3 regions of the Arthrobacter sp. LAR12-1-1.1 genome follow, and region 3 is predicted to be linked to each of the others. Evidence: riboswitches for the same ligand, from Rfam matches in the RefSeq annotation. Region 3 holds a riboswitch; each other region holds the start of a gene.
The links. A riboswitch is a leader RNA that binds a small molecule or an ion and turns the genes downstream of it on or off. The one in region 3 is predicted to bind S-adenosylmethionine.
Positions count from the first base shown of each region.

Region 1: another riboswitch for S-adenosylmethionine. It lies ahead of MRBLAR12_RS11145 (aminotransferase class V-fold PLP-dependent enzyme); the one in region 3 lies ahead of metX (homoserine O-acetyltransferase MetX).
Region 2: another riboswitch for S-adenosylmethionine. It lies ahead of MRBLAR12_RS22750 (DUF1737 domain-containing protein); the one in region 3 lies ahead of metX (homoserine O-acetyltransferase MetX).

Region 1 is NZ_JBEGIG010000012.1:666,519-669,783, reverse strand. It holds gene rsgA (ribosome small subunit-dependent GTPase A) at 1-21, shown strand, start outside; gene hisN (histidinol-phosphatase) at 100-912, shown strand; SAM riboswitch class IV at 1,074-1,187, shown strand; gene MRBLAR12_RS11145 (aminotransferase class V-fold PLP-dependent enzyme) at 1,222-2,640, shown strand; gene MRBLAR12_RS11140 (class I SAM-dependent methyltransferase) at 2,794-3,265, shown strand, end outside.
Region 2 is NZ_JBEGIG010000078.1:140,045-143,309, forward strand. It holds gene MRBLAR12_RS22745 (hypothetical protein) at 18-974, opposite strand; SAM riboswitch class IV at 1,316-1,430, shown strand; gene MRBLAR12_RS22750 (DUF1737 domain-containing protein) at 1,443-1,772, shown strand; gene MRBLAR12_RS22755 (rhodanese-like domain-containing protein) at 1,769-2,188, shown strand; gene MRBLAR12_RS22760 (O-succinylhomoserine sulfhydrylase) at 2,188-3,265, shown strand, end outside.
Region 3 is NZ_JBEGIG010000034.1:310,388-313,652, reverse strand. It holds gene MRBLAR12_RS17485 (MFS transporter) at 1-270, opposite strand, end outside; gene metX (homoserine O-acetyltransferase MetX) at 437-1,576, opposite strand; SAM riboswitch class IV at 1,588-1,703, opposite strand; gene MRBLAR12_RS17475 (bifunctional o-acetylhomoserine/o-acetylserine sulfhydrylase) at 1,819-3,135, opposite strand; SAM riboswitch class IV at 3,198-3,265, opposite strand, start outside.

The DNA of each region.
Region 1 (3,265 bases), on a different contig from region 3:
GAACTGGGCACCGTTTCCTAAGCCCGCCCGGCAACAGGGCCTGCGGCGCCGTGCCGCGGCCTCCCGCCCGGCGGCCCGGTTTGACGGTAGTTTGGAACCATGAGCCAACCCGCTTCGAGCTACAACGATGACCTGCGCCTTGCCCATGTACTGGCAGATTCGGTCGATTCCCAGACCATGAGCCGCTTTAAGGCGCTCGACCTTCGGATCGAGACGAAGCCGGACCTCACGCCCGTGACCGATGCCGACAAGTCCGCCGAAGAGGCCATCCGCGGCCAGCTCTCCCGGTCCCGTCCGCGCGACGCGGTCCTGGGCGAAGAATTCGGCAGCTCGGGCCACGGCTCCCGCCGCTGGATCATTGACCCGATCGATGGCACCAAGAACTTTGTCCGCGGCGTCCCGGTCTGGGCCACCCTGATCGCCCTCGTCGATGAGGGCGAGCCGGTGGTCGGCGTCGTCAGCGCACCGGCACTGGGCAAGCGCTGGTGGGCCGCCAAGGGTGCGGGCGCCTACACGGGCCGCTCGCTCGCCGCCGCCACTCGGCTGAAAGTATCCAACGTCTCCAAGCTCGAGGACGCCTCGCTGTCCTACTCCAGCCTTGGCGGCTGGAAGGAACGCGGGAACCTGGACGAGTTCCTGGGCCTCACCGAGGAAGTGTGGCGTACCCGCGCCTACGGTGACTTCTGGTCGTACTGCCTCGTGGCCGAGGGGGCTGTGGACATCGCCTGCGAACCCGAGCTGAACCTCTACGACATGGCCGCGCTGGTTCCGATCGTGACCGAGGCCGGCGGCCGCTTCACGTCGCTCGAGGGCGAGGACGGCCCCTTCGGCGGCAACGCCCTCGCCACCAATTCGATCCTCCACTCGGAAGTCCTCAAGCGGCTCAACCCCGGACTCGACGACCTCCTCTAGGCTCAATCACGGCGCAATCGAACAAACTGCGGCGGCAGCCCCCACCCGGGGCCTGCCGCCGCTTTTTGTTCGACGAACATGCGTTTTTCGCACGTAACAATCCGCTTCACAATCGCTGGCCGTCTTTTCCCCGGCTGCGCGGATGTCCTACGCTCGATGCAGGTCACGAGTGCCAGCGCTAAACCCCGGTTTGCTGGCCGGCAACCCTCCAGACGCGGTGGGGTGCCCCGGGTGACGACCTGGCCGGTCCGGAACGGACCCGGCAAGCGCGGATTCCCATGATGTGGGGTCCTGGTCGAGTGAGGTCCCATGACAACTGCCATTTTTCCCGCAGCCCCCGAATTCCACGCCGCTGCGGCCCGCCCGCTGGCCGCCGTCACCGGCGCCGAAATCCAGGCCCCGCTGATCACCGGCGGCCACGCCCGCTACGCCAACCTCGACTACGGCGCCTCCGCCCCGGCACTGTCCGTCGTCTCGGCCTACCTGAACGAAATCCTGCCGTACTACGCGAGCGTGCACCGCGGCGCCGGCTACGCTTCGCAGATCAGCACGTCCGTCTACGAGAACGCCCGGGACATCGTGCGGGACTTCGTGGGCGGCCGGCCGGACGATTCGGTGATCTTCACCCGCAACACCACCGATTCCCTGAACCTGCTGGCCGGCTGCCTGCCGCTCCGCGACGGACGGCCGGTGGGCGAGGTCCTCTACCTCGACATCGAGCACCACGCCAACCTCCTGCCCTGGCAGAACGTCCCGCACCGCAGCGTCGTGGCCGCCCCCACCCTCGCGGCCACTGTGGACCGCCTGCGGGACGAGCTCGCCCGCGGCGGCGTGAGTCTGCTGGCCGTCACCGGCGCTTCCAATGTCACCGGGGAGATCCTGCCGATCCGGACTCTTGCCGCACTGGCGCACGAGTACGGCGCCAGGATCGTCGTCGACGCCGCGCAGCTGGCCCCGCACCGGCGGATCGACATCGCCGCGGACGACGTCGACTACCTCGCCTTCTCGGGGCACAAGCTTTACGCCCCGTTCGGCGCCGGCGTGCTGGTGGGGCGGACGGACTGGCTCGACGCCGGCACCCCGCACCTGGCCGGCGGCGGCGCGGTCCGGGACGCCCGGCTCGACTCCGTCAGCTGGACCACCGGACCCGCCCGGCACGAGGGCGGCTCGCCGAACGTCCTCGGCGCGGCCGCCCTGGCCCGCGCCACCCAAGTGATCGCGGCCCTGGACCCGGAGCAGTGGCAGGCCCACGAGGACGCCATCCGGTCCTTCCTCGTCGAGGGTCTGCACGGCATTGACGGCGTGACCGTTCACCGGATCTTTGCCGATTCGACTCCCGCTTCTTCCCCCGGAGTCGATCTACCGGGCACCGGCACCATCGGCGTCGTGAACTTTTCGGTGGAAGGCTACGACGCCGGGCTGGTGGCCGCCTACCTGTCGGCCGAACACGGCATTGGCCTGCGCGACGGCCGCTTCTGCGCCCACCCGCTGCTCAAGCGGCTCGGCCTGCCTGCAGGCTCCCTGCGCGCCAGCTTCGGCCTCGGCTCACGGCTGGAGGACGCCGAGCGCCTGTTGGCCGGCCTGCAGCAGCTGCGGCAAACGGGACTCGGCTGGGACTACGTGGTGGACGCCGGCCGCTGGGTGCCGGCCAACGATACCCGCAGCTACCCTCACTGGGCGCCGAACACCCCGGGCACCGCTGGTGCCGCGCCGTGCACGGAGGACTAGGCACGGCGGACTAAGCAGGTGTACTAACCCGAGGCAGGATCAGGACCCCAGCGCCGGTGCGGTAAATTCGAAAGGTATCTGAAACCAGCAGGACCTTCCCGAAGGAGATCGCACGTGGCAAGCGGCGGACCCCAACTGCACAGTAGCTCCAAACTGCACAGTGGTTCCAAACTGCACAGTGGCCCCAAACTGCACAGTGAACGTCGCCAGGAACTCGGACAAAGCTTCCAGGACGGCGGGGAGCACTATGAACGCGTCCGCCCTAGCTATCCGCAGGAGTCGGCCGACTGGCTGATTCCGGCGGGGGCCAAGGACGCCGCGGACATTGGCGCCGGCACCGGAAAGTTCACGGCGCTTCTGGCAGAACGTGGACTGCGCACGGTGGCTGTTGACCCCTCAGCGGACATGCTCGAGCAGTTGCGCCGGACCCTGCCCGGTGTCACCGCCATCGAGAGCAGTGCCGAGAAGACGGGCCTGGAGCCAGAGACGTTCGATCTCGTCACGGTCGCCCAGGCATGGCACTGGTGCGACCCTCGCCTGGCCAGCGCCGAGATTGCCCGGATCCTGCGGCCGCACGGCGTGCTGGGCCTGACCTGGAACCAACTGGACACCGCTGTGCCCTGGG
Region 2 (3,265 bases), on a different contig from region 3:
TTCTGCCGGGCCGCGCTTCACCCCAGGGCGTCCGCGGGAACCGCCGGGCACCGCCGGAACGAGGCCGGGTTGAACGCCGGGAGCATGAACGTGGCCAGCACGGCGTCGAGCATTTCCGGGGCCCAGGTGCTGTTCTCTCCCAGGGTCGCGCAGACGCCCAGTACCACGGGGGTTCCGTCCGCGCGGCGGCGAATCCGGACCTGGACCGGCCCGGTCAGCCCGAGCGTGCGGACGGCGGCCAGGCCCAGCTTCCGCACGTCCCCGGCCTGGCTCGCCGGCACCCTGCGGCTGACTTCGTCGCTGCCGGCGTGTCCATACGGGGTCCTGGTCTTCTCGAGGACCACCGCCACCGGCGCCATCGCGTTGCGTGCCGGAGTGCCGAACACCAGGCACACGTAGTCGGCGCCCGGGACAAACTCCTGGACAAGTTGCCCCGCCGGCATGTTCTTCCAGCTAACCGAGGCGGTTCCGGCCAGCACGTGGACACCATGGGAGCCTTTGAAGACCCGCGGCTTGACCACCACGGGCCCGGTGAGGGAGGCGAGGGATGCCGGCGCGGCGGCGAGGTCGCCCGGAACCGCGAACTGGGGCACCGGAATCCCGGCTGCCTGCAACGCCCAGGTGGTAAACAGCTGGTCGTTGGCGAGGGCCACCGCGGCGGGGTCGCCCACGATGATCCGCACGTCCTGGGCGAAACCGGCACGGGCCGCGGCCAGGACCGGAAGTTCCACAGTCAGGGTCGGAATGATGACGTTGATGGCTTCACGGTCCACCAGCCGGCGCAGGTCCAGGATCATGTCCGGGTCCGTCGCCGGCAGGAGCCTGACCGCGGCCGCGGCGGGGGCATCCTCCGCCTGGCGGGAGTCGGCGCGGGCGTCGGAGCCGAGATACGGGAGTCCGCGGGCTTCGAGCTGGGCCGCGACGGTCCGGCCGGCGGCGCTTGCTATCCCGGTAACCAGTATGCGCGGGCCCACAATTGCTCCATTCCGCCGTCACCGGCCGGGCCATGGCTGTAGCTCCGACGGTTCCGGCCACTGATTCACAGACAACTTGTTTTGATGGACAGACGGCTCGATTCACGGACAGCCCGAATAACCTGAGAATCCGGCCGACACGTCGGCCATGTCCTCCAGTAGACGGCGAATCGTCCGCGCACACACGAGTGGGCTGTACCCGAAATTGGAGCCCGCCACTACTCGGCCGCGCCCCGCCCCACGCTGGGCCCGGCCGGCGCCAGCGCCTGGGCGTGGCCCGGTTACGGAACATGACGACGACGGCGGTGCGGGCCGGCGTCGTAGGTGTTACGTTTTTGGGGAGTAATGAGAACCGGTGCCAAGCCCTGACTGGCCGGTCGGCAACCCTCCCTTTTCGCGGCGGGGTGCCTCAGGTGAATACTCGGCAATCGAGAATTCGAGCTGCAAGCGTGAAAGAGGAGATCCGTCGTGCCCCCCACGTCAACACCCGCGGTACCCGAAATACTCAGCACCACAGCACGCAGTGCACCACCTGCCGGCGAGGAAAGACTGGCCTACCGGCTGTTCACCGGCACGGATGACCGCGCCTTTTGTGAGCGCGTGTCCGCCGCCCTGGCCGAGGGCTATGTCCTGCACGGAAGCCCCGCCGCCACCTTCAACGGCAGCACCGTGATCGTGGCGCAGGCGCTGGTCCTGCCGGCCGCGATTGCGAGCGCGGACGCCGCCGTGGCCAATGCAGTCGATGAGCTCGATGCCGACGAGATTGACGCTGTTGGGGCATTCGAGGGCCACGCATGAGCTACGCCGGAGACCTCAGCCCCCATGAGGCGTGGGCCAAGCTGGAGGCTGGAGCCCTCCTGGTGGATGTCCGGACCGAGGGCGAATGGGCCCACATCGGCATCCCGGACACGACGTCCGCGGGCGGAAAGCGGAACGATCCGCTTTTCATCCAGTGGAACCTCGCCGGCGGCGTACCGAACCCGCACTTCGTGGAACAGCTAAGGCGAGAGGCACCGGAGGACTCCGCCGTCGAACTGGTGTTCCTTTGCCGCTCCGGTGTCCGCTCGATCGCCGCCGCGACGGCCGCGACGGCCGCCGGATACACCTCGTACAACGTTCTTGAGGGCTTCGAAGGCGAGACCGACCGTTTTGGCGACCGCACCGTCAACGGCTGGAAGAACCGCGGCCTGCCCACCAACCTTGGAAAGATCTGATGACTTTCAATCCCGACGCCGCCGGCTGGGCCGCCGACACCCAGGCTGTCCGCGGCGGCCTTGACCGCACCGGCTTCCAGGAAACCACCGAGCCGATCTTCCTCAACTCCGGATTCGTCTACGAGTCCGCGGCCGCCGCCGAGCGTGCCTTCACCGGGGAAGACGAGCGCTTCGTCTACTCCCGCTACGGCAATCCGTCCGTCGCCACGTTCCAGGAGCGGCTCCGGCTGCTCGAGGGAACCGAGGCGTGTTTTGCGACGGCGTCCGGCATGTCCGCCGTCTTCACCGCGCTGGGCGCGCTGTTGGCTGCCGGCGACCGCGTAGTCGCAGCCCGCTCGCTGTTCGGCTCGTGCTTTGTGATCCTCAACGAGATCCTGCCGCGCTGGGGTGTCGAGACGGTCTTCGTGGACGGCCCGGACCTGGAACAATGGCGCTCTGCCCTGTCCGAGCCGGCCACGGCGGTATTCTTCGAGTCGCCGTCGAACCCCATGCAGGAAATCGTGGACATCGCCGCGGTGAGCGAACTGGCGCATGCGGCCGGGGCCACGGTGGTGGTCGACAACGTCTTCGCCACCCCGCTGCTGCAGCGCTGCGGAGAGCTCGGCGCGGACGTGGTGGTCTACTCCGGCACCAAGCACATCGACGGCCAGGGCCGCGTGCTCGGCGGGGCGATCCTGGGCACCAAGGAATTCATCGACGGGCCCGTCAAGCAGCTCATGCGGCACACCGGTCCGGCGCTCTCGGCCTTCAATGCCTGGGTGCTCACCAAGGGCCTGGAGACCATGGCCCTGCGCGTCAACCATTCCTCGGCCTCCGCCCTGCGGCTGGCCGAATGGCTCGAGGGACAGCCTGCGGTCAGCTGGGTCAAGTACCCGCTGCTGCCATCCCACCCGCAGTACCCACTCGCCGTGAAGCAGATGAAGGCCGGCGGGACGGTGCTCACGCTGGAGCTTTCGCCCTCGCCGGGACGCACCGCGAAGCAGGCCGCCTTCGCGCTGCTGGACGCGCTGCGGATCATCGACATCTCCAACAACCTGGGTGATGCCAAGACGCTCATCACGCATCCTGCGACTACGA
Region 3 (3,265 bases):
GTCGCCGAAGTGGCCGAAGACGATGCCACCGATGGGGCGGGCAACAAAGCCGACCGCATAGGTGACGAACGCGGCAATGATGCCGTCCAATTCCGAACCGGTATTGGGAAAGAACAGCTTGCCGAAGACAAGGGTGGCGGCGGAGGCGTAGAGGAAGAATTCGTACCACTCAACCACCGTGCCGGCCATGGAGGCCGTGACTACCTTCTTCAGGCCGGACGATTTGACGTCCGTTTCTTCAGCGCGCCTCGCGGCGTTTTCCGTACTCATCGTGACTCCTTCGGTGTCTCCGTCGACACCCTGTGGACCATTGGGCTGAGGACGCCCGTGATGTAGGGCACATGGCGTCATTCCCCATGAGTATGGACGCTCCCGCCCTGAGCATCAACGGCCATTAGTGCAGAGCGCGTCTGCAAAAATGCACAACCGATGTGGTCTAGTGGCCGAAGAAGGCCTCCCGCAGCTGGGCGCTGAGCTGGCCGATTTCGGTCAGGAAGCCGTCGTGGCCGATCGGCGCTTCAATGATGTGCAGTTCCGGGCCGCCCGGCAAGGCCTCGGCCAGTTGACGGGACTGGGCCGGGAAATACAGGCGGTCCGAGTCCACGGCCGCCACCAGGAACTCTGCGGTGGCCGGAGCCAGGGCCTCCCCGAGGCTTCCGCGCCCCCGGCAGACATCGTGGCTCATGAGGGCTTCGGTGATGGCGATGTAGCTGTTCGCGTCAAAGCGCCGGACCAGTTTGCTGCCCTGGTGGTCCAGGTAGCTTTCCACCTGGTAGCGCCCGCGTCCGGCCAGCGACCCGGCTTCCAGGGTCGCCTCGGACTCCTGGGCGTTCCGGCCAAACCGGCCGTCCAGTTCGGCCGCCGAGCGGTAGGTGATGTGCGCGATGCGGCGGGCGAGGGCGAGACCTGCTTCGGGTTCCGGGCCGCCGTAGTAATTTCCGCCGTTGAAATGGGGGTCCTGGCGGATGGCCAGGGTCTGGGCCTGCGCGAAGGCAATCTGTTCGGCCGTGCTGCTGGCGCCGACGGAAATCACGGCGCAGCGCCGGACCCGGCCGGGGAACGTGACGGCCCATTCGAGTGCGCGCGCGCCGCCGAGTGAGCCGCCCAGCACGGCATACCAGCTGCCGATGCCCAGGGCGTCGGCCAGCCGCGCCTCGGCAGCGGCGGTGTCCCGCAGGGTGACGAGCGGGAACCGCGATCCCCAGGGGCGCCCGTCGGGGGCCGGGGTGGAGGGTCCCGTGGAACCGTGGCAGCCGCCCAGGATGTTGATTGAAACGACGAAGTACTTGTCAGTGTCCACGGGAGCCCCGGGTCCGGCGAGCTGTTCCCACCAGCCGGGTTCCTCGCTGTCGCCGCGGGTCACGTGCGTGTCGCCGGTCAGGGCGTGTTCTATGAGGACGGCGTTGGAGGCGTCCGCGTTCAGGGTCCCCCACGTCTCGTAGGCGAGGACCACATCGGGCAGCGGAATCCCTGATTCGAGCTGCAGGTCGCCGATCCGGACGTACTGGACGGTCCCGTCCGGGTTGCGGGATGGCTTGGTTTCGGGAGCACCCGTGCGGGTGACGGCAATCGTCATGTGAGGACCTATCTTCGCGCTTGCCTGCCGTCAGCTGACCGGCAGGCCAGGTCTTCACCCGGGGCACCCCGCCGCAATAGGAGGGTTGCCGGCCAGCAAGCCGGGGCTGTCACTGGCACTCATGACCTGGTACGAGTCTACGAAACAGGGGGCGGAAATCACGAAGATTGTGACTTCCATGTGACAGCCCGGCGGCCGGCCGTCCCGTCGAGGGGACACCGGCCGCCGGCCGCCCTGCTTGCCTAGGCGCCCTTGGCCGCGCGGAATCCGGCGTCGAGGTCCGCGAGGATGTCGTCGATGTGTTCCAGGCCCACCGAAAGCCGCACCAGCCCAGGATTGACGCCGGCGATCGCCTGCTGTTCGGGCGAGAGCTGGCTGTGGGTGGTCGACGCCGGGTGGATTACCAGGGAACGGACATCGCCGATGTTCGCGACGTGCGAGTGCAGTTCGAGCGCATCGACGAACCGCTTGCCGGCCTCGGCTCCCCCGGCGATGTTGAACGCCACGACGGCGCCGGTCCCCTTGGGCCCGTACTTGCGGCCTCGCTCGTACCAGGGGCTGGACGGCAGCCCGGCGTAGGCGACCGATTCGACGTCGTCCCTTGCCTCCAGCCAGTGCGCCACCTTGGTGGCGTTGGCCACGTGGCGTTCGACCCGCAGGCTCAGCGTTTCGATGCCCTGGGCGATGAGGAAGGCGTTGAACGGGGAAACGGCGGAGCCGAGGTCGCGCAGGAGCTGGACGCGGGCCTTGAGGATGTAGGAAAGGTTCGCGCCCAGCGCCCCCTCCGCACCGAGATCGCGGGCGTAAACCAGGCCGTTGTAGGTAGGGTCCGGGGTGTTGAAACCGGGGAACCGCTCCGGGTCCTTGCCGAAGTCGAAGTTGCCGGAGTCCACGATCACGCCGGCGATCGCGGCGCCATGGCCGCCGAGGTACTTGGTGGCGGAGTGGACCACGATGTCCGCGCCCCACTCGATGGGCCGGATCAGGTACGGGGTGGAGAGCGTGTTGTCGACGATCAGCGGCACCCCGGCCTCGTGCGCCACATCGGAGATGCCCTCGATGTCCAGGACGTCCTGGCGGGGGTTGGAGACCACTTCGCCGAAGAACAGCTTGGTGTTGGACCGGACGGCGTCCCGCCACTGGTCCAGGTTGTCCGGGTCCTCCACGAAGGTCACGGAGATGCCGAATTTCTTCAGCGTGTGGGCGAGCAGGTTGTAGGTTCCGCCGTAGAGGCTGGGGCTGGCCACCACATGGTCCCCGGCCTCGGCGACGTTGAGGATCGCGAAGGTCTCCGCGGCCTGGCCGGAGCTGAGCAGCAGGGCCGCGAGGCCGCCTTCCAGGCTGGCCACGCGCTGCTCGACGGCGTCCTGCGTGGGGTTGCCGATCCGGGTGTAGATGGGGGCGAGTTCGGCGAGTGCGAAGCGGTTGGCGGCGCTTTCGGCGCTGGGGAACACGAACGACGTCGTCTGGTAGATGGGCAGGGACCGCGCGCCGGTGGCGCTGTCCGGCTCCTGGCCGGCGTGGATCTGGCGGGTTTCGAAGGACCAGGCGTTGGACATTGATGCTCCTCAAAGGGACCGGGCACAGCACCGGCCAGGGCTTTGGGCCCGGACCGGCACAGGCGCCGCGCTTGCCCTCCGGCGGGCGCCGGACGGCCAGGTCTTCACCCGGGGCACCCCACCGCGATAC